4 regions of the Caldalkalibacillus thermarum genome follow, and region 4 is predicted to be linked to each of the others. Evidence: riboswitches for the same ligand, from Rfam matches in the RefSeq annotation. Region 4 holds a riboswitch; each other region holds the start of a gene.

Region 1 (4,909 bases), on a different contig from region 4:
CTTCCCCATACGGACCGTGAACGACCGGGAACACAACATCCACCGTTTCCTTCAGCTTTAACAGGTCCGGATGGCGATTAGTGGCCAATCTGAGCTCGGCAACAGCAGAAGGCGGCTTTTGTAAACTGCTCCCTTCCACCCACATGCCATCCAACTGAATATAAAGCGGAATCACTGTCCATTTATCATAATCTATGGCCTGCAAGATGGAGAAAGCGGTGCGCAATGAAACTTCATGTTCACTTGACTTTCCCCCGTAAATCAAACCCAGTACCTGTTTATCACTCATGCAGAATAACTCTCCTTTAGCCGCAATAATTATTTACATATATATGCCGATGGAGACATCATGTGCTATGATTATATCATGTTTATTCTAAGGAGAGTATTCGTTTCTGACTGGTTATTTTTCACTGTCCAGGTTGAAATAGATCTCCTCAACGGGAGGAATCTCCTCTATCAAGCCACCTTCCAGCAGCCATTCGGCCGTCCTTCCAAATCTTTGGGAGATTGAATTGTCTCCTCATCAAGGCATCTTGTGACGGGTAACTAAAACAGACATTGTCAAAGACAAGCAGCGACTGCTCTTTCTCCTGTTCAACCAGGCCTTCAGGATTAATCATCAGTCGGCCACATCTCCTTGTGATAGGCCATCTCCCAAAAGAGATACTCAAAACGGGACGTGTTTAAGAAGATCTCTTCCAGACGCTCCAGTTCCCTCTCAGGTTTGCCCTCCGCTTCTTCGTCCAATAAATCAATGGTCCATTGGGCCAATTCCCCGAACTCCTCACTGGCGTACATCTTGATCCAATCCCCATAGAATTCATGTTCACTGGCACCCGGAATCTGATTGAGTGCCTGGCCGATCTCGTGGTAGCTCCACATGCAGGGCAACAGGCTGGCCACCAGCTCTGCCAGCGTGCCGTTTTGGGCCACATGCAACATATAATGGGTATAGGCCAGAGTCGTTGGGGCTGGCTGGGCCTGTTCCAGCTCTTGTTCGGAGATGCCAAACTTTTTGGCATACTGGCGATGCAAGTCCATTTCCATATTTAAAGTGGCATCCAGCAGCCGGGCAAAACGGCCCATAGTGGCCACATCGTGAGCTTTGACCGCCCCCAAGGCGAACAACTTGGCATAGTCAATCAAATAAAGATAGTCTTGGATCATATAGAAACGAAACTTATCCTTCTCTAAACTGCCATCACCGATCCCTTGCACAAAGGGGTGCTGGTGGTTTTTCTCCCAGACAGGCTTCACTTTTTGATATAACCGCTCACTAAACTTCATCGCACTTCCTCCTTCACGTCGTTACAGATTTCGGCGTACTGCACCATTGATAAATAAACTGGACCATCACTTTGATGAATTGGATGAGCTCGTGAATATCCAAAGATTCATTCACTTTGTTCAACTGCAGCGGCGTCAATATGTCCATTTAAAATCAAGCTGTCCGACATCGATACGCCTCCTTTCCTGAAAAATAAAAACCACTCCTAGGTAGGAGTGGTCAGTCAGCATTCAGAACATTGAACCAGATCAATAAAGCGATTACCCAAACGGCCTGTTATTGAAGAGAAATCAATCACTGCATAAAACATGGATTTGCCTGTGCTTCCTTATCAGACCGTGCAGGCACAGCCGAACAAGGCGACGCTGACATGACTCCACTTCCCTACGCTAGTATTACCTAGGTCAGGTTCCAAGGGTTGAGGTTTAATACCTCTCTCAGCCTTACAGCACCCCTAGTGGAGTTCCGCAATATGCTGTTGTAGTAAGATTCTAAATTATAGGGTAGCATACTTGCTTTAAGCTGACAACCTAAAAATTAATTCATTAAACATTATTCATTTTCCTGCCCCTATTGTTCTATTGCCGCTTCATCTTGCCCACTCTTCCATGTGATATAATCGATCAGCAGCTTGATCGCCACACCAATCGCTTCTTCCTTTGGCTCAAGCCGGGCATGGTGTAAGCCGTAGGGGCTGTCTACACCCAGCCAAAACATAAATCCGGGAATGGCCTGCAGGAAGTAGCCGAAATCTTCTCCTGTCATCGCCTCTTGGCACTCGATTAACCGCACATGTTGTTGAGTGTTGACCCAGTTCATAAACTGGCGGGTTAAGGCAGGATCATTGTATACCTGACAATAATTGGCGCCATAGTCAAGGGCCGTTGAACATTCAAACCCCGCTTCAATGCCCTTAAGCAGTGCTTCGATCCGCCCTTTCACTTTATTCATCGATTGCATGGATAAGGTCCGAATCGTCCCTTCCACCCGGGCAGTTTCAGCGATAATGTTTTGTTTCTCTCCCCCGGTAATTTTTCCAATGGTAATGACAGCCGAATCAAGGGGATCAATATTGCGGGAAACCACTGACTGCAGCTGGGTAACAAAATGGCTGGCCGCCACCACCATGTCATTGGCCAGATGGGGATAAGCGGCATGCCCGCCCCGTCCGGTAAAATCGATAAACAATTCTGAGGTATTGGCAAACAAAATCCCCTCTTTGGTGGCAATGGTACCCACCGGGTAGTCAGGAGCAATATGCAGGGCGAGCATCAGATCTGGTTTCCAGGACTGAAACTCCTGACTCTCCAGCATGGGCTGGGCACCCCCTGGCCCCTCTTCTGCCGGCTGAAAAATGACCAGTACATTATCATCAACCGGTTGGCGGGCAAAATGGGTGACCAAACCGAGAGCAATGGCCATATGTACATCATGGCCGCAGGCATGCATATAACCTGGATGTTTGGACTTAAAACTATACGTCGTTTGCTCCTGAATGGGCAGTCCATCCATATCGGCCCGGTAACCAATGGTCTGCCGGGGCTGTTTACCTTTAATTTTAACTAAAACACCTGTTCTCCACGTTTTTGCCTCTAAGTGCTCCCCGGGTAATTGCCTCAAGTAATCCAGGATGTACTGCTGAGTTTTATATTCCTTAAATCCAGGTTCTGGGATTTGATGGAGATCACGCCGTATCTGAACAAATTGAGTGAGATCCATCTCTAACTACTCCTTTACGGTACCTATGATATAAATAAGGGCCTTCCCCCTCTTCAATAATAATAGGGAAGGCTGCGGTGAGTGGACATGCTCCGTTACTCTTATTTCAGTTGTCTTAATTCCTGTTTAATTTCAGTTTTTGCCCTTGTCTTCTCATCAATTTGCTTAATAATGCGGGCAGGTGTACCGGCTACGACAACATTTTCAGGGACGTCCTCAGTGACAACGGCGCCGGCCGCTACAACGGAACCTTTGCCTACACGCACTCCTTCTAGAATGACCGCATTGGCGCCAATGACCACATTATCTTCGATGACGACTGGCTTAGCTGAAGGAGGCTCAATGACACCGGCAATAACTGCTCCTGCCCCAATATGACAATTTTTTCCAATAGTCCCCCGGCCGCCGATCACTGCATTCATGTCGACCATCGTGCCCTCACCAATTACAGCACCGATATTAATGACAGCCCCCATCATAATCACAGCATTTTTACCGATCTCAACCTGGTCGCGAATAATGGCGCCGGGCTCTATCCGGGCGTGGATATGCTTTAAATCCAGCAGTGGAATGGCGGAGTTGCGGCGGTCATTTTCCACTACATAATCTTCAATTTTGTCTTTATTAGCTTCCATCGCAGCTTGGATCTCTTTCCACTCGCCAAATAAAACCCCTACATTGCCGGTGATGAAAGCTTTTGTTTTTTCACCAAAATTAATATCCTCCAGGTTTCCCTTAATATGTACCTTAACTGGGGTTGTTTTTTCACTGTTTTGGATGTAGCTGATAATTTCATTGGCATCCATCATTTTCATCATTATTTCCTCCTTGCCTGGGTCTAGTCACAAAAATCTCTCTTCCATTATAGTACAGACAAAAAACCGTGCAAGTGGTTTGCACGGCTAATAAAAGAACCTATTAAGTGTCTTGTGTTTCCTGTGCCTCCCGTAAATAGGTTAATCCTTTCTCCGTCAGAGAAACGTGTTCTTCCTGTTGCACATACCCCAGTCTAGCCAGTTCACGCACCGTACTGCGCACTTTAAACAGGGGGTGCTGTACCTGCTTCGACAATTCCGTTTCTGTCAGGGGTTGATCAAGAAGGGTTTGCAAATAGAACCTAATCTCAGTTGAAGAAAGAAAACTTTCAGGCTGTGTGCAAGGCATCAGCCTGCCTCCTTACAGCTCTTTTTTAGTCAAATACCAGTCAATCACTTCAAGGTTAGGATCTTTTACGCGTTCTTCAGCAGCATTTTGAGTTTGAGGCGGTGGCACAACCACTTTGTCGCCCTTTTTCCAGTTGGCCGGAGTGGATACTTGATGTTTATCTGTGGTTTGTAAAGCTTCCACCAGTCTGACGATTTCTTCCGTGTTGCGGCCGGTGGTCAGCGGATAATAGATCAGTGCACGAATGATTTGTTTGTCATCAATCACAAACACAGCCCTGTTCGTCTCTGTGGTGCTTTCATTAGGATGGATCATGCCGTATTTGGTAGCTACTTCACGGCTCAAGTCAGCAATGACCGGGAATTCAATTTTGACCCCTGTTTTCTCCTCAATGTTTCTCACCCAGGCAATGTGAGCCGGCAAGCTGTCAACACTTAAACCAAGCAGTTCGGTGTTCAGTGCTTTCAGACGGGGATAAATCTCTTGAAAAGCAATAAATTCTGTCGTGCAAACCGGTGTAAAGTCAGCCGGATGGGAGAACAAGACCAGCCAGGATCCTTTGTAATCTTCCAATTTTACAGGACCATGGGTAGTAGGTGCCTCAAACTGGGGAGCAGGATCTCCGATACGAGGCAAACTTGGTGCGGTTTGAACCGTTTCAAGAGTTTGACCGGACATCGATATTCCTCCTTTTCCTATTAAACAACTATGTTTTATGTTCTATACCTTCATTGT
Region 2 (4,909 bases), on a different contig from region 4:
ATTGCCAGGTTTGCTTATATTCTTTTAACTCTCCCTTGGGCAAGGTGAAGGTGGTTTGCCCTCATTGCGGTGCCCAATATATTATCCGCAAAGACAAAACTGTAAAGGGGCCTTAAGCGGCCCCTTCATTTGCCACACGGTTATTTGTAAAGCTGGCTGCCCTCCTTCTTAAATTCCTCCGCTTTTTCTTTTAAGCCTTTTTGAACGGCTGCTTCTATCTCCAAACCTTTTGTTTGGGCATATTCTCGGAGTTCGTGAGTGATTTTCATACTGCAAAACTTGGGGCCGCACATGGAACAGAAATGGGCGGTCTTGGCCCCTTCGGCGGGAAGGGTTTCATCATGATAGGCCCTGGCCCGTTCCGGATCAAGAGACAAGTTAAACTGGTCATTCCACCGAAATTCAAAACGTGCCTTCGACAGTGCATCATCCCTTTTGCGGGCATTGGGATGGCCTTTGGCCAAGTCAGCGGCATGAGCTGCAATTTTATAAGCGATGACCCCTTCACGCACATCATGCTTATTAGGCAAACCAAGGTGCTCTTTAGGGGTGACATAACACAGCATTGACGTTCCATGCCAGCCGATGACGGCTGCACCGATCGCAGAGGTAATATGATCGTAACCGGGAGCAATGTCGGTGGTCAGCGGACCTAAAGTATAGAATGGTGCTTCATGGCAGATCTCCATCTGTTTGTCCACATTTTCTTTCAGCAAATGCAGGGGCACATGGCCCGGACCTTCCACCATCACCTGGACATCATATTCCCAGGCTATTTTGGTTAACTCACCCAACGTTTCCAATTCGGCAAACTGGGCTTCATCGTTGGCATCCGCAATAGATCCGGGACGCAGTCCATCACCTAAAGAAACGGCGATATCATACTGATTCAGGATCTGACAGATCTCTTCAAAATGGGTATACAAAAAGTTTTCTTCGTGATGGGCCAGACACCACGCAGCCATAATGGAACCGCCCCGGGAAACGATGCCGGTCACTCTGCCCGCTGTTAATGGAATATATCTTAACAATACACCGGCATGGATCGTAAAATAATCTACCCCCTGTTCAGCCTGTTCAATCAGCGTATCCCGGTATATCTCCCATGTCAGATCTTCTGGCTTGCCGTTTACTTTTTCCAACGCTTGATAGATGGGTACTGTACCCACAGGAACAGGTGAATTGCGGATAATCCACTCCCGGGTCGTATGTATGTCTTTCCCGGTAGATAAATCCATAATCGTGTCTGCTCCCCAACGGATCGCCCAGGTCATTTTTTCCACTTCTTCAGCGACAGAGGAGGTGACGGACGAGTTGCCAATATTGGCGTTTACTTTAACATGAAAATGGCGGCCAATGATCATGGGTTCACTCTCAGGATGATTAATATTGACTGGAATAATCGCCCGGCCACGGGCAACTTCATCCCGGACAAATTCTGGAGAAACCCCTTCACGCAAGGCCACAAACTCCATTTCTGGCGTTATGATTCCCTGCCGGGCATAATAGCGTTGTGTAACCACTTTCCCTTTCTTGGCCCTGAGCGGTTTTCTGGCCGAACTTTGCGGAAGGTCACTGAACGGCCTGCCTTCACTCGAACGATATCCATTATCTTCAGGCTTTACTTTCCGGCCTTCGTATTCTTCCACGTCCCCTCTCTCCAAAATCCATTTTCTCCGCAGTGGAGGAAGCCCTTTCCTGAAATCGACTTGCTGTTCTGGATCCGTATAAGGCCCGCTTGTATCATACACTCTGAGAGGAGGATTTTTTTCTTCTCCCTCCGGCTTCAGTGTCGGTGATTGTTCAATTTCGCGCATAGGTACTTTAATATCTGGTCTGGAGCCTTGCACATACACTTTACGACTGCCCGGAGATGATGGAATCGAAACTTGTGGTTGAACATCATTCCCCATAAATAAAACCTCCTTAATTTAATGTGGTAAAGGAGGACATGATCCGGGTCAGTGAAGCTGAGCTACAGCACATAAGTTAATGGCAGCCATCGTTTAAAGCGCTTTGCAGCAAACTTAAAAGCCAGATCCTGGATATGGACCTGGCTTTCATGCGGCCGGATTGGCACAGGCAGCCAACACTGCCAACGTACTGTACCCGTTGTTTACTTCCCCACGCTGGTATTACCCAGATCAGGTCCAAAGGGTTAAGGAACTTCATCGCGTTCCTTTCTCAGCCTGGCTCACAGGCACCCCCAGTAATACTATTAGATTTTACACAAGTTAATATATCATAAAAAGTGTGGCAATTCAACCTGTTAAATATCCGTGTGATACCTAATCAGGCATCACACGGATAAACGGTGACAGCGGTTTATGGAACTTTATAGTCATACCTTGACGGTTTCTTGCTGTTTCATGCGCCGACGGTCCCGTTCCAAAATGGGCCCCAGATACTGGCCGGTATAAGAACGCTTGACCTGGCAGATTTCTTCCGGGGTGCCTGTGGCGACAATCTCACCGCCTCCGTCCCCTCCCTCAGGTCCAAGGTCAATTATATAATCGGCCACTTTGATCACATCCAGATGGTGCTCGATGACCAGCACCGTGTCCCCATTGTCCACCAGCCGCTTCAGCACTTCCAACAGGCGGCGGATGTCCTCGATGTGCAAACCTGTGGTCGGCTCATCCAGAATGTACAGGGTGCGCCCGGTGCTGCGGCGGTGCAGTTCGGAAGCCAGCTTCACCCGCTGGGCTTCCCCTCCGGACAACGTGGTGGCCGGCTGGCCCAGGCGCATATAGCCCAAGCCGACATCTTGCAAGGTTTGCAGCTTGCGCTTGATGCGGGGGATGTTCTGGAAAAAGTCAAGGGCTTCTTCCACGGTCATGTTCAGCACATCGGCAATCGTTTTCCCCTTATAGGTGACCTCCAGGGTTTCCCGGTTATAGCGTTTGCCCTTGCACACTTCACAAGGCACATACACATCGGGTAAAAAGTGCATCTCAATCTTAATGATCCCGTCTCCCCGGCATGCTTCACAGCGCCCACCTTTGACATTGAAGCTGAAACGGCCCTTTTTGTAGCCTCTCATCTTTGCTTCCGTGGTCTGGGCAAATACTTCCCGGATATCATCAAACACGCCTGTGTAGGTGGCCGGATTGGACCGGGGGGTCCGCCCAATGGGTGACTGGTCAATATTGACCACTTTATCCAGATGTTCCGTGCCTTTGATCTCCTCATGTTCTCCGGGTTTGACTTTGGAGCGGTAGTATTGCCGCATGAGCGCCTTGAGCAAAATTTCATTCACCAGTGTGCTTTTGCCTGATCCAGAAACCCCGGTGACACACGTGAACACGCCCAAGGGGATTTTGACGTTTACATTTTTCAGGTTGTTTTCCCGGGCCCCGATAATCTCCAGCCATTTGCCATTGGGCTGGCGCCGCTGGGCTGGGAGGGGAATAAATTTTTTCCCGCTGAGATATTGTCCGGTAAGGGAGTTGGGATTATTCATCACCTCTTCCGGCGTGCCCTGGGCCACCACCCGTCCCCCATGGGCACCAGCACCCGGACCAATATCGATTAAATGATCGGCCGCCAGCATAGTATCCTCATCGTGCTCCACGACCAGCAAAGTATTGCCCAAATCACGCATCTGTTCCAAGGTGCGGATCAAGCGGTCATTGTCCCGCTGGTGCAAACCGATGGAAGGTTCATCCAGCACATAGAGGACCCCCGTCAGCTTCGATCCAATCTGGGTGGCCAGGCGGATACGCTGAGCCTCTCCTCCGCTTAAGGTGCCGGCCGAGCGGTTCAGGGTTAAATAATCAAGGCCCACATCAATCAGGAATCCCAGCCGCTCCTCAATCTCGCGCAAAATGAGCTGGGCAATCTTTTGTTCTTTCTCCGTCAAGGTCAAAGATGCAAAAAACTGCTTGGCTTCTGCCACGGAGAGGCGTGTCACATAATCAATGTTTTTGCCATTGATGGTGACGGCCAACGCCTCGGGCCGCAGGCGGGCTCCCTGGCACTTGGGACAAGCCTTGTGGCTCATGTAGGCTTCAAGCTGTTCGCGGACATAGTCTGACCCTGTCTCCTTGTAACGGCGCTCCACATGAGGAATGACACCTTCAAAGGGGACATGTTGTTCCCGGATCTGGCCCAATTCATTCTCATAGCGGAAGTAGAAACGTTCTCCTTTGCTGCCGTACAGCAGCAAGTCTTGTTGACCTTGGGGCAGCTCCCCAAAGGGGGTATCACGGTCAATGCCAAAATGGTCACAGACGCAGGCTAACAGCTGTTCGTAATAGGGGGAACTTGAGCCTTCCCAAGGGGCAAGCGCCCCTTCGTTAATGGACAGGTTGGGATCAGGAATGACCAGGTCCGGATCTACTTCCAGGCGGCTGCCCAGGCCGTCACAGTAGGGGCAAGCCCCATAAGGACTGTTAAATGAAAACAGCCGCGGCGCCAATTCCTCGATGCTGAAGCCGCATTCGGGACAAGCCAGGTTAGAGCTGAACAGCAACTCTTCCTGACCGATCACATCAACCAGCACCTTGCCATCGGCAATGTCCAGCGCCGTTTCAATGGAGTCGGCCAAACGGGAGGTGATGCCATCCTTGAGGATAATGCGGTCCACGACAACTTCAATGGTATGCTTTTTGTTTTTCTCCAGTTTGATCTCTTCGGCCAGATCACGCACCTCGCCGTCAATTCTGACCCGCACAAAGCCTTGCTTGGCAATCTGTTCCAGCAACTTGGCATGTTCACCCTTGCGCCCGCGAACCACCGGAGCCAATATTTGCAGCTTGGTCCGCTCGGGATACTCCAGGATGCGGTCCACCATCTGCTCCACCGTCTGGGAAGTAATTTCAATCCCGTGGGTGGGACAGTGGGGGCGCCCGATGCGGGCAAACAGCAGGCGGAGATAATCATAAATTTCTGTCACTGTTCCTACTGT
Region 3 (4,909 bases), on a different contig from region 4:
GATAGGGGGATGAGAATGGCTCGTCGTATTTTTTTCTTTATCTTAACTAACATTATGGTGTTATTAACCATCGGTATCGTTCTATCTCTTCTTTCTGTTTTGACAGGTTTTGAATGGTATCTGGCAGATGGACAGATTAATCTGGTCTCCCTGCTCATTTTCAGTGCGGTTGTTGGTTTTACAGGCGCCCTGATGTCTTTGGCCATGTCCCGTTGGATGGCTAAGAAAATGATGGGTGTCCGGGTTTTAGATCCTGATCAGCCCCTTTCTCCCCGTGAGCGCATGATTGTGGAGAAAGTGCACCGCTTGTCCAGGGCGGCAGGATTGACCCATATGCCTGAAGTGGGTGTCTATCAGTCTCCTGAAGTAAACGCTTTTGCTACCGGTCCGACCAAGAAGCGGTCACTGGTTGCTGTTTCTACAGGCCTTTTGGAAACCATGGATGATGAAGCGGTAGAAGGGGTGCTGGCTCACGAGGTGGCCCATATCGCCAACGGTGATATGGTCACTATGACCCTGCTGCAAGGAGTCATTAACACTTTTGTCGTCTTCTTCTCCCGGATTATTGCTTTTGCCGCTTCCCGCTTGGTGAAAGAAGACTTGCAACCCATTGTTCACTTTGTAGCGATTATCGTGTTTCAGCTCCTGTTCTCTATTCTGGGCAGCATCGTGGTTATGGCTTACTCCCGTCACCGGGAGTTCCACGCTGACCGTGGCGGGGCTGATTTGGCTGGCAAAGACAAAATGGTACATGCCTTGCGGTGCTTAAAAGCCTACGTCAACAGGGTTGACAACAGCCAGCAAGCGTTGCAGACCCTTAAAATCAACAATCAGCGTAGCTGGTTTAAGCTGTTTGCTTCCCACCCTGACTTGGATGAGCGCATTCGCCGTTTGGAAGCAAAATAATGAAGCAAAAACGCAGATTCTAGCAAGTGAAAATCCGAATTTTTCCCCTAAAAACACTTAAACGAGCCGAGAAACTGATATCTCGGCTCGTTTTAGTTCATGCCTTTTTCTATTCTAAGCGGAGAAGGATATTTGATTTGTTTAATCACTGCTTTTCTTCAAATTAATGCCGTGTCGGTTGCGGAAGTCAACCCCTTGGTAATAGGTATGGGTAACGAGAAGATTGGGACCGTTGCACTGGGCTTGGGGACAACAGCATTTCATAGGCTTGAAGGCTGGGTGCTCTTGCCAGCGTTCAAAACAGGTGGTCAAGGAGTCCTGTTCGATATGACCAAGAGGACCGACGTCTCCAAAGTCAGTAACGGTTACTTCGCCGGTAAAAATGTTGCAGTTTAAACGGTTGTGGCCATCGGGATCATTGCGAACGGTTGTATTCGGGGTGTTGTATATGCGTTTGATTAAAACCAGGTCTGCTTCGTTTTGACTGCACGCGTAGAAAGGAAGGGTGCCAAACAGGATCCACAAGTCCGGGTCTCGTTCATCTAGCAGACGATGGTAAGTTTCTCTCAATTCATCCAAGGTAAGCACCTGCATGTTCCGGGCAAAGTCACTGGGATACAAGGGGTGCACTTCGTGGCGCTGGCAGCCCATCTCTTTAATAAGATAGTGAATCTGTCCTATTTTATCCCGGGTAAAGGGAGTTAATAAAGATTCTGCCGAGACAAACACCCCTGCTTGAGCTAAGGCTTTGGTATTATCCACTAACCGCTGGAACGTTTTTTCGGCCTGGGCAAATGAGACTTGGTGCATGTGACGGGCATAGGCAATGTGATAAAAATCCTCCGCATCCCTGTAATTGTAGGAGATATGCAGCACATCCACATAAGGCAAAACCGATTCATAGCGGGACAGATCAAGGGTTAAGTTGGAGTTGATCTGAGTCTGGGCGCCTCTCTCTTTGGCGTAGCGCAGCAGAGGAACAATGTATTCAGCAATGATTTCCTTATTGTACATCGGCTCTCCGCCAGTGATGCTAAGTGTATCCAACAGTTCTACTTCGTCCAAACGTTTAAGTAACAACGACAGGGGGATGCGTGTTTCGGATTCTTTCACAGTTAGCACATCGCCAACGGCGCAGTGTTCACAACGCAAATTACACAGGTTGGTTACGGTAAACTCTACACTGGTCAGCCTGTTTGTCCCCAGCTCGTTGCGGCGAAACAAGGATTCCCAGGGATCAATATGCCGTTCATCAGGAAGCAGAGATTCTCTGTTAACGGGCTGTATCACCTGTTTCTCAGCTTGTTTGAGCATGCTGACTCCTCCTTTATTATTCTCCTTTATTTAACGACACCTTCGCGCTTTCGTCAACGATTGATTGACATAACTCCTAACTAAAGGTATGGTTAAAGTAAAAGGGAATATGAATGGTGCAATCGACTAGGGGTGCCTGTTTGGGCTGAGAGAGACCCTTATTACCTGATCTGGGTAATGCCAGCGCAGGGAAGTCGAATCCGGTGCTAAAGAACCTGATTCCACTTTCTTGCGTGCAGAAAGTGGTTTTTCTATTTTAAAGGGGGGTTCGGTCATGAAGGATTTTTCCTTATACGTCATTACAGGGGAACAGTTTTATCCGCATCGACATTATCTGGAGGTCATTGAAGAGGCTATTCAGGGTGGTGCCGATATGGTTCAATTGCGGGAAAAGAAGAAAACCAAGAGAGAGCTGTTAGACATGGCCCGTCAACTGAAAGCTTTATGTGACCGGTATAAGGTTCCCTTCATTGTCAACGATCATGTCGACATTGCACTGGCCGTTGATGCAGACGGGGTTCATTTAGGACAAGATGATTTGCCGCTGGAAGAGGCCCGCAAAATTTTGGGCCCCGATAAAATCATCGGCATTTCCACCCACAATCTGGAGGAAGCTAAACGGGCGGAAGAAGGAGGTGCCGATTATATTGGAGTTGGCCCCGTCTTTCCCACCAACACCAAAGAAGATGTGGTCGATCCCGTTGGTCTGGAGTACGTGCGGCAAGTGGTGGAACATATTCGCATTCCTTTTGTCGCTATTGGGGGCATCAAGCTCCACAATGTGGATCAGGTGCTGAAGGCAGGGGCCAAGCGCATCTCTATTGTCAGCGCTATTGTTGGTGCTGAAAATGTAAAAGAGGCAGCCCGCGCTTTTGCCCGCAAATTAGAAACGGTCCGGTAAACCTATCCATCAACAGACAGTGCTCAAATTAACGGACAGCGGTGCAAAGGAAGTGAAAGCATGAAAACGTTAATCGTCAACGGAAAAGAGACTCAGGTGGAGTGTGAAACGCTTGAAGAGCTTATCGAACATTATCAGTTAAATAAGCAACATGTGGTTGCCGAAGTAGACGGCCATATCGTGGACCGCTCAATGTGGGGGCAATATCAATTGGAGCCCGGGTCCAAAGTGGAGCTGGTTCACTTTGTAGGGGGAGGTTAAATGATGACGGCCAAAGCATCAAGGGAATCTATGTTGCGCAATGATCCGCTGGTGATTGCCGGGAAAACCTTACATTCCCGTTTTTTCCTGGGCACGGGACGTTTCCCTAATCCATATGTCCAAATTGAAGCGATTAAAGCCTCGGGAGCTGAGGTACTCACCTTTGCTATTCGCAGGGTTAACTTAGAACATCCGGATGAAGATGCCATCTTGCAACATTTAGAAGGGATGTCATTTACCTATTTGCCCAATACCAGCGGAGCCAAAACAGCTGAAGAAGCGGTGCGGATTGCCCGCTTGGCAAAGGCCTCAGGATTGTCGGACTGGATTAAAGTGGAGATTAGCGCCAACGAAAAAACCTTGCTTCCCGACCCGGTGGAGACACTTAGAGCGACGGAGCAGCTGGTGAAAGAAGGCTTCGTGGTGTTGCCATACACATCTGATGATCCGATTCTGTGTAAGCGGTTGGAAGAAGCGGGGGCGGCTGCCGTTATGCCTGGGGGTGCACCGATTGGAACGGGACTGGGTATATTGAACCCTTATAACTTGGGCCTGATTATTGAGGAAGCCAACGTGCCCGTCATTGTCGATGCTGGGTTAGGTTCGGCTGCTGATGTGGCCCAAGCTATGGAACTGGGCGCCGATGCTGTACTGATGAATACACCAGTAGCCAAAGCCAAGGATCCGGTTCGGATGGCCCGGGCCATGAAGCTGGCCATTGAAGCAGGCCGCTTGGCTTATCTGGCTGGACGGATTCCCAAGAAAAAATATGCAACGGCCAGCAGCCCCCAAAACTTTATTCTTAAATAAGAGAGTGGTTAATGATGGGTATCTTAACAACAACCAGACAAAGGGAAAGCTTATCATTTCCGGCCAGGCCCGCAGTGCCGCACAGCCCGCTCACCATTGTAGGCGGAGGTATTATTGGGCTGAGCATTGCTTTTGAGTGTGCCAAGCGCGGATTAAAGGTTATCGTATTAGAAAAAACAGCATGCGGGGGACAAGCGACAGGAGCTGCTGCCGGGATGCTGGCCCCTTATTCAGAAATCGGGGAAGATCCGGACGATTTTTTTACCCTGTGCCACCACAGTTTAAAGCTGTACCCTGACTGGCAACAAGAAGTGCGGACTGTCTCGGGACTAGCTTTTGAATATACTCGGTCTGGCAGTTTGTATCTGGCTTTTCATGAGGCGGATGAATTAGCCTTAAAGAGCCGGTTGGAATGGCAAAAAGAATGGGGAGTACAGGCCGAGATTGTCCGTGGCCAAGCGTTGCGCAACCTGGAACCCCACTTGACCCAGGAAGCAGTTGCCGCTTTATATTATCCCGATGAACACCATGTCTACACCCCTGATTTTGTCCAGGCGTTATTGGCAGCCTGCGAGAAAATGGGCGTTCATATTGTACAACACGCGGGGGAAGTGCGGTTCAAAGAGGTAACTGCAGATGGCTTGCTGCTTGAGACCGGGGAGAAGGGGTGTTTCAGCACAGATCAATGTGTTTTGGCCAGCGGGGCTTGGACCTCCT
Region 4 (4,909 bases):
AATGACCGCTTGCGCATTCTGAATAACGGGGAAGCGTTGTTTCCCGCTCTGTTTGAGGAAATAGACAAAGCACAGCATCATGTACATATTCTTTTTTACACGGTTCAGGATGATCATATCTCTAATCAATTGTTTGAGAAACTGGAGCAAAAAGTACAGGAAGGGGTTGAGATCCGCCTCCTGGTTGACGGGGTGGGCAGCCATACCCTGATTGGGGGGGAAAGGTTTAAGGCGTTGCAAAAGCAAGGCATCCAGTGCGGGGTGTTTGCCCCTCCCCGGCTGCGCTTTTTGCCGTACATGCACTTCCGCAATCACCGCAAGATTGTGGTGATTGATGGCAAGGTAGCCTTTACGGGGGGATTGAATGTAGGGGATGAGTATTTACACCGGGATCCCAACACAGGCTTTTGGCGGGATGTTCACGTGTTAATCGAAGGGGAAAGTGTACTGCTCATGCAGCGTATTTTTGCCACAGACTGGTACTACACCACTGGAGAGATGTTGGAGGAAAACGATCAGTATTTCCCCACCTTTACCCGTCAGGAAACCCATCAGCGGGATCAACAAACCATCCTGGCCCAGGTCGTACCCAGCGGACCGGATATGACCCGTCCCATAGCCAAGGACAGTTATCTTATCGCCATCCACAAGGCCAAAAAGCGGATTTGGCTGGGCACCCCTTACTTTGTCCCCGATCAGGAGATCATCGAGGCTCTGAACGCGGCCAGGAAAAGAGGGGTCGAAGTGAAACTGATCGTGCCTAAACGGACAGACAACCCTTTCGTCCACTATGCCTCCTTCCACTTTCATAAACAATTGCTGCCGGCCGGTGTAGAAATCTATCTGTACCACAAAGGCTTTTACCACGCCAAAATGGCTTTGGTGGACGATTATATTGCCAATATCGGCAGTGTCAACCTGGACAGGCGCAGCTTTCATTTTGACTTTGAAGCAGGGTTATTTATCTACGACCGTCACGTATACCGCCAAGTAGAGGCGATCTTTAAGCAAGATTTGCAGGACTGCCGGCAGCTGAAAGCGGAACAACTGTTTCAGCAGCCATGGTGGATCAGGACAGCGACACAGTTGTCATTGTTAATGGCACCTTGGCTCTAAAACACAACTGCCCGAAAGGAGCCAGACATTAAGAAACGGCTTTCTCCTGGACAGACCAGGAAAAAGCCGTTCTCCTTTTAGGCTTTCAGTGTCACTGTAAAGCGAATGTCCCCTACTTGATTGCCGTTAAGGGACAAATGATAGGCCCAGTGCAGTTCCCCGCAACGGTCTTCTCGACAGTGGTTTAAGTTGGTTGAGTTCTCGGAGCCCAGGGGCAAGGTTGTGCCCAACGGTTGAAACCGATAAGCCGTCGTATGGGTCTCCATGTTCAACGCCCCATAGGGTGTGTGATAGATCCCTTGTGTGGTACTGTTAAGCCGGTATTCATGGTTCATGCGGACCGCGCCATGACGGATGACCGTAACTCTATCCTGCTCAATCTTCAACGTGTTGTCTATGGGGCCGTCTTCTGTTTGCTCCCTAAACTTGAGATAGTATATTTCTCCTTTGCGGTACAAGGTTCCCTTTAAGTGCTGGATCTCTTCATCCACCGGTTGGCCGTGTTCAAACCTCTGGGCATGAATATGCAGCTTGACAGGTTGTTTTTCAACCGTTGGACTCATCTGATCACCTGACCTGCAAGAGTTGGGGACGCATCTTGATCAAGAAAATGACAATCAACAGGCTGATGATCATTTCCGGCAGTAAGTAAGACAAGTTATACAAAGCAGAATAGATGGCGACAGGCATCCCTTCCGGGGCATAGGCCCCAAACCAAACCACCCCGGAGACAAAATGGCTCAAGAAACGCAACCCTGAGGCCAGCACAATCCCCGTTGTGGCCAGGCCTATCATTTTTCCTGGTGTGTGGGCCTTATTAAGGGCGAACAGTCCTGCTGTTCCCAACAGGGCAAAAGCCAAGGGGTAATCCAGCACCAACTGCACGGGATGAACCACGTAACCACCCACCAACGCTTTGATCAGCCCCACAACGAGCCCGGCGGTCAAACCAGCGGCCACTCCCCGGCGCAAAGCCAAGACAAAGATAGGCACCATTACCAGTGAAATGGAGCCCCCATAGGCCCATAACGCCCCTAATTTTATAAAACTGAAGACATAAGCCACAGCAGCCATCATCGCCGTTTCGATCAAAACAAGCAGGCGTTGCCGTTCCATCATGCTTCCCTCCATGTAAAGTTTGACAATAATAAAAACCACTCCCGGAGGAGTGGCAGAAACAGAAATGTATCCTTAATCAGATTGTCCCAGGATCCGTTGTGCCAATTGTGGCCAGTTCGACAACCTGAAAGACCACTTCTGTTCCACTTTCCTCCGCTAGCATGACCTAGATCAGGTTCAAAGGGTTGGGGCCGCCGCCCCTCTCAGCCCGCCTCTGGGCACCCCTAGTGGAACACGGTCAACATCTATGGGATGTTTGCCTCTATTATAACATAAGAATGAGTGGCAAATATGATTAATCCCTAGTACAAACATATTTTTTTAACCTGTTACCTTTAAAGGCATTATGGCAACCCATTATTTTACCCAGCCCAACAGCATCTCCCGCACCAGCTTGGCAGCCACAATTTGCGTTTTCTCCGTTGGATCATACACGGGTGCCACCTCCACCAGGTCCGCCCCCACGATCTCAACATCCGCTTTGGCCAAAAGATGGATCGCTTCCAACAGTTCAGCCGAGCTGATGCCTCCCGCTTCGGCTGTGCCTGTGCCAGGGGCAAAAGCAGGATCAAGGACGTCAATATCAATGGTCACGTAAACCTTTTTACCGGCCAGTGAGGGTAACGCTTTTTTTAACGGCTGGGCCACTTCAAAGGGGTAAAAATGCATACCGGACTCACGCCCATACTTAAACTCTTCTCTGGTTCCCGAGCGGATGCCGAACGAATAGACCCGCTCCGGCCCCAACAGCTGGCATGCTTTCTTAATGGGCGTCGCGTGAGAGAGCGGTTCTCCTTCGTACTCCTCCCGCAAATCGGCATGGGCATCAATATGGATGAGATAAACATCCTCAAACCGGCGCTTGACTTCTTGAATGATGGGCCAAGTGACCAGGTGCTCACCCCCAAGGCCCAAAGGAAATTTGCCATCGGCCAGCACCTTGCGCACAAATTCTGCAATCAGTTTTAAGCTGCGGCCCGGATTGCCGAAGGGCAGTGGAATATCTCCCGCATCAAAATAACGGACTTCTTCAAGATGACGGTCCAAATAGGGGCTGTACTCTTCCAGCCCAATGGACACTTCCCTAATGCGGGCCGGTCCAAACCGGGATCCCGGCCGGAAGCTGACTGTGAAATCCATGGGCATGCCATAGATCACCGCCTCGCTTTCCTCATAATGGGGATGGCTGGCGATGAACACCTGCCCCGAATAGGCTTCATCAAAACGCATAGCAACCTCCTCCATTTCCTGCTGTGGCTCTTTGAGGACCTTTTTCAATACCAGCAGCTTAAACTGGCGCACCAATATGAAAGCTTACTCAGTCAAATCTTTAACAAATTTAGGCAAGGCGAACGCCGCTTTATGCACTTCCGGCGTGTAATACCTTGTCTCAAATGCCAACTGCTCAGGCAAACTGGCCTTGAGAGGGTCATGTTGTTTGGAACCGATGGTAAAGGTCCACAAACCGCTGGGATAGGTGGGAATGTTACAGGTATACAAGCGCGTAATGGGGAAGATTTCCTTCACATCGGCAAACACCTTGCGGATTAAGTCTCCGTGAAACCAAGGATTGTCTGTCTGGGCGACGAACAAGCCCTCATCCGTTAAGGCCTCAAAAATACCTCGGTAAAATCCCCTTTCAAATAACTTGGTTGCCGGGCCAACCGGCTCGGTGGAATCAACGAGGATCACGTCATATTCGTTGCGATGCTGGTGGATGTGCATAAATCCGTCATCCACCAGCACCTCAACCCGGGGGTTATCCAGTTCTCCAGCAATGTTGGGCAGAAACTTTTTAGAGTACTCAATCACTTGCCCGTCTATCTCAACCAAAACAGTTTTTTCGACACTCGGGTGTTTCAATACCTCACGGATGGTTCCCCCGTCCCCTCCTCCTACAACCAGCACTTTTTTGGGCCGGGGATGGGTGAAGAGCGGCACGTGGCTCATCATTTCATGGTAAACAAATTCGTCTTTATCGGTTGTCATCACCATCCCGTCTAATACGAGCATGGTGCCAAACTCTTCCGTCTCTATCACATCAAGTTTTTGATATTTCGTCTGTTCACTGTGCAAGGTTTGCTTCACTTTGGTCGTAATGCCGTGTGCTTTAGTCTGCAGTTCAGTAAACCACAATTCCATTCGATGTTCACCCCTTGCATTTTTGCTCTGAAGCTAACAAGCCAATTATAGCCAACCTTATTAAAAATGCAAGTATATTTCAGTATAAAACCGTTTGATCTTCCCCATACTGTTAGCAGCAACTTTTACATTTAAATGCTGCAACAAAGGGGGGTTTTGAAAGATGGAAGTGATCCATGAATCATGGTTGATCCGTTTTCTGAAATGGCTGACCAGGGTGCTCCTGTTTACATTTATGATGACCTTGTGTTTATCTTCTATTCTGCTGTTTAGTTTGTTATATTTGCGCTCACAGCCCTTACCCCCGTTCCAGATGCAGGAAACAACAGTCATTTACTCTGCCGACGGAGACATCATTGACCACATTCATGAAGGTCAAAACCGGACGTTCATTCCCATTGAGGAACTGCCCCCCTACTTGCTGCAAGCCTTTATTGCAGTGGAAGATCAACGCTTCTATCAACACTTTGGCTTTGACCTCAAACGCATCGCAGGGGCCATTGTGGCCAATATCCGCAACCGTTCCTATGTG

Evidence for each region. A riboswitch is a leader RNA that binds a small molecule or an ion and turns the genes downstream of it on or off. The one in region 4 is predicted to bind thiamine pyrophosphate.
Region 1: it holds a riboswitch for thiamine pyrophosphate, as region 4 does, so the genes downstream of both, tenA (thiaminase II) here and thiT (energy-coupled thiamine transporter ThiT) in region 4, are expected to answer to the same signal.
Region 2: it holds a riboswitch for thiamine pyrophosphate, as region 4 does, so the genes downstream of both, thiC (phosphomethylpyrimidine synthase ThiC) here and thiT (energy-coupled thiamine transporter ThiT) in region 4, are expected to answer to the same signal.
Region 3: it holds a riboswitch for thiamine pyrophosphate, as region 4 does, so the genes downstream of both, thiE (thiamine phosphate synthase) here and thiT (energy-coupled thiamine transporter ThiT) in region 4, are expected to answer to the same signal.

The regions. Positions count from the first base shown of each region.
Region 1 covers NZ_BMKZ01000010.1:36,184-41,092, forward strand. Annotated here, with positions in the region: gene IEW48_RS05585 (D-alanine--D-alanine ligase) at 1-289, opposite strand, end outside; gene tenA (thiaminase II) at 616-1,290, opposite strand; TPP riboswitch at 1,656-1,757, opposite strand; gene IEW48_RS05595 (N-acetyldiaminopimelate deacetylase) at 1,862-3,010, opposite strand; gene dapD (2,3,4,5-tetrahydropyridine-2,6-dicarboxylate N-acetyltransferase) at 3,112-3,825, opposite strand; gene IEW48_RS05605 (helix-turn-helix domain-containing protein) at 3,929-4,174, opposite strand; gene IEW48_RS05610 (peroxiredoxin) at 4,187-4,852, opposite strand.
Region 2 covers NZ_BMKZ01000023.1:2,719-7,627, reverse strand. Annotated here, with positions in the region: gene IEW48_RS10100 (hypothetical protein) at 1-116, shown strand, start outside; gene thiC (phosphomethylpyrimidine synthase ThiC) at 141-1,913, opposite strand; TPP riboswitch at 2,105-2,218, opposite strand; gene uvrA (excinuclease ABC subunit UvrA) at 2,342-4,909, opposite strand, start outside.
Region 3 covers NZ_BMKZ01000011.1:2,296-7,204, reverse strand. Annotated here, with positions in the region: gene htpX (protease HtpX) at 16-906, shown strand; gene yfkAB (radical SAM/CxCxxxxC motif protein YfkAB) at 1,048-2,220, opposite strand; TPP riboswitch at 2,339-2,429, shown strand; gene thiE (thiamine phosphate synthase) at 2,495-3,121, shown strand; gene thiS (sulfur carrier protein ThiS) at 3,182-3,382, shown strand; gene IEW48_RS05870 (thiazole synthase) at 3,386-4,192, shown strand; gene thiO (glycine oxidase ThiO) at 4,207-4,909, shown strand, end outside.
Region 4 covers NZ_BMKZ01000018.1:16,143-21,051, forward strand. Annotated here, with positions in the region: gene cls (cardiolipin synthase) at 1-1,116, shown strand, start outside; gene IEW48_RS08750 (YwiB family protein) at 1,194-1,679, opposite strand; gene thiT (energy-coupled thiamine transporter ThiT) at 1,684-2,232, opposite strand; TPP riboswitch at 2,367-2,471, opposite strand; gene speB (agmatinase) at 2,593-3,465, opposite strand; gene speE (polyamine aminopropyltransferase) at 3,550-4,377, opposite strand; gene IEW48_RS08770 (transglycosylase domain-containing protein) at 4,541-4,909, shown strand, end outside.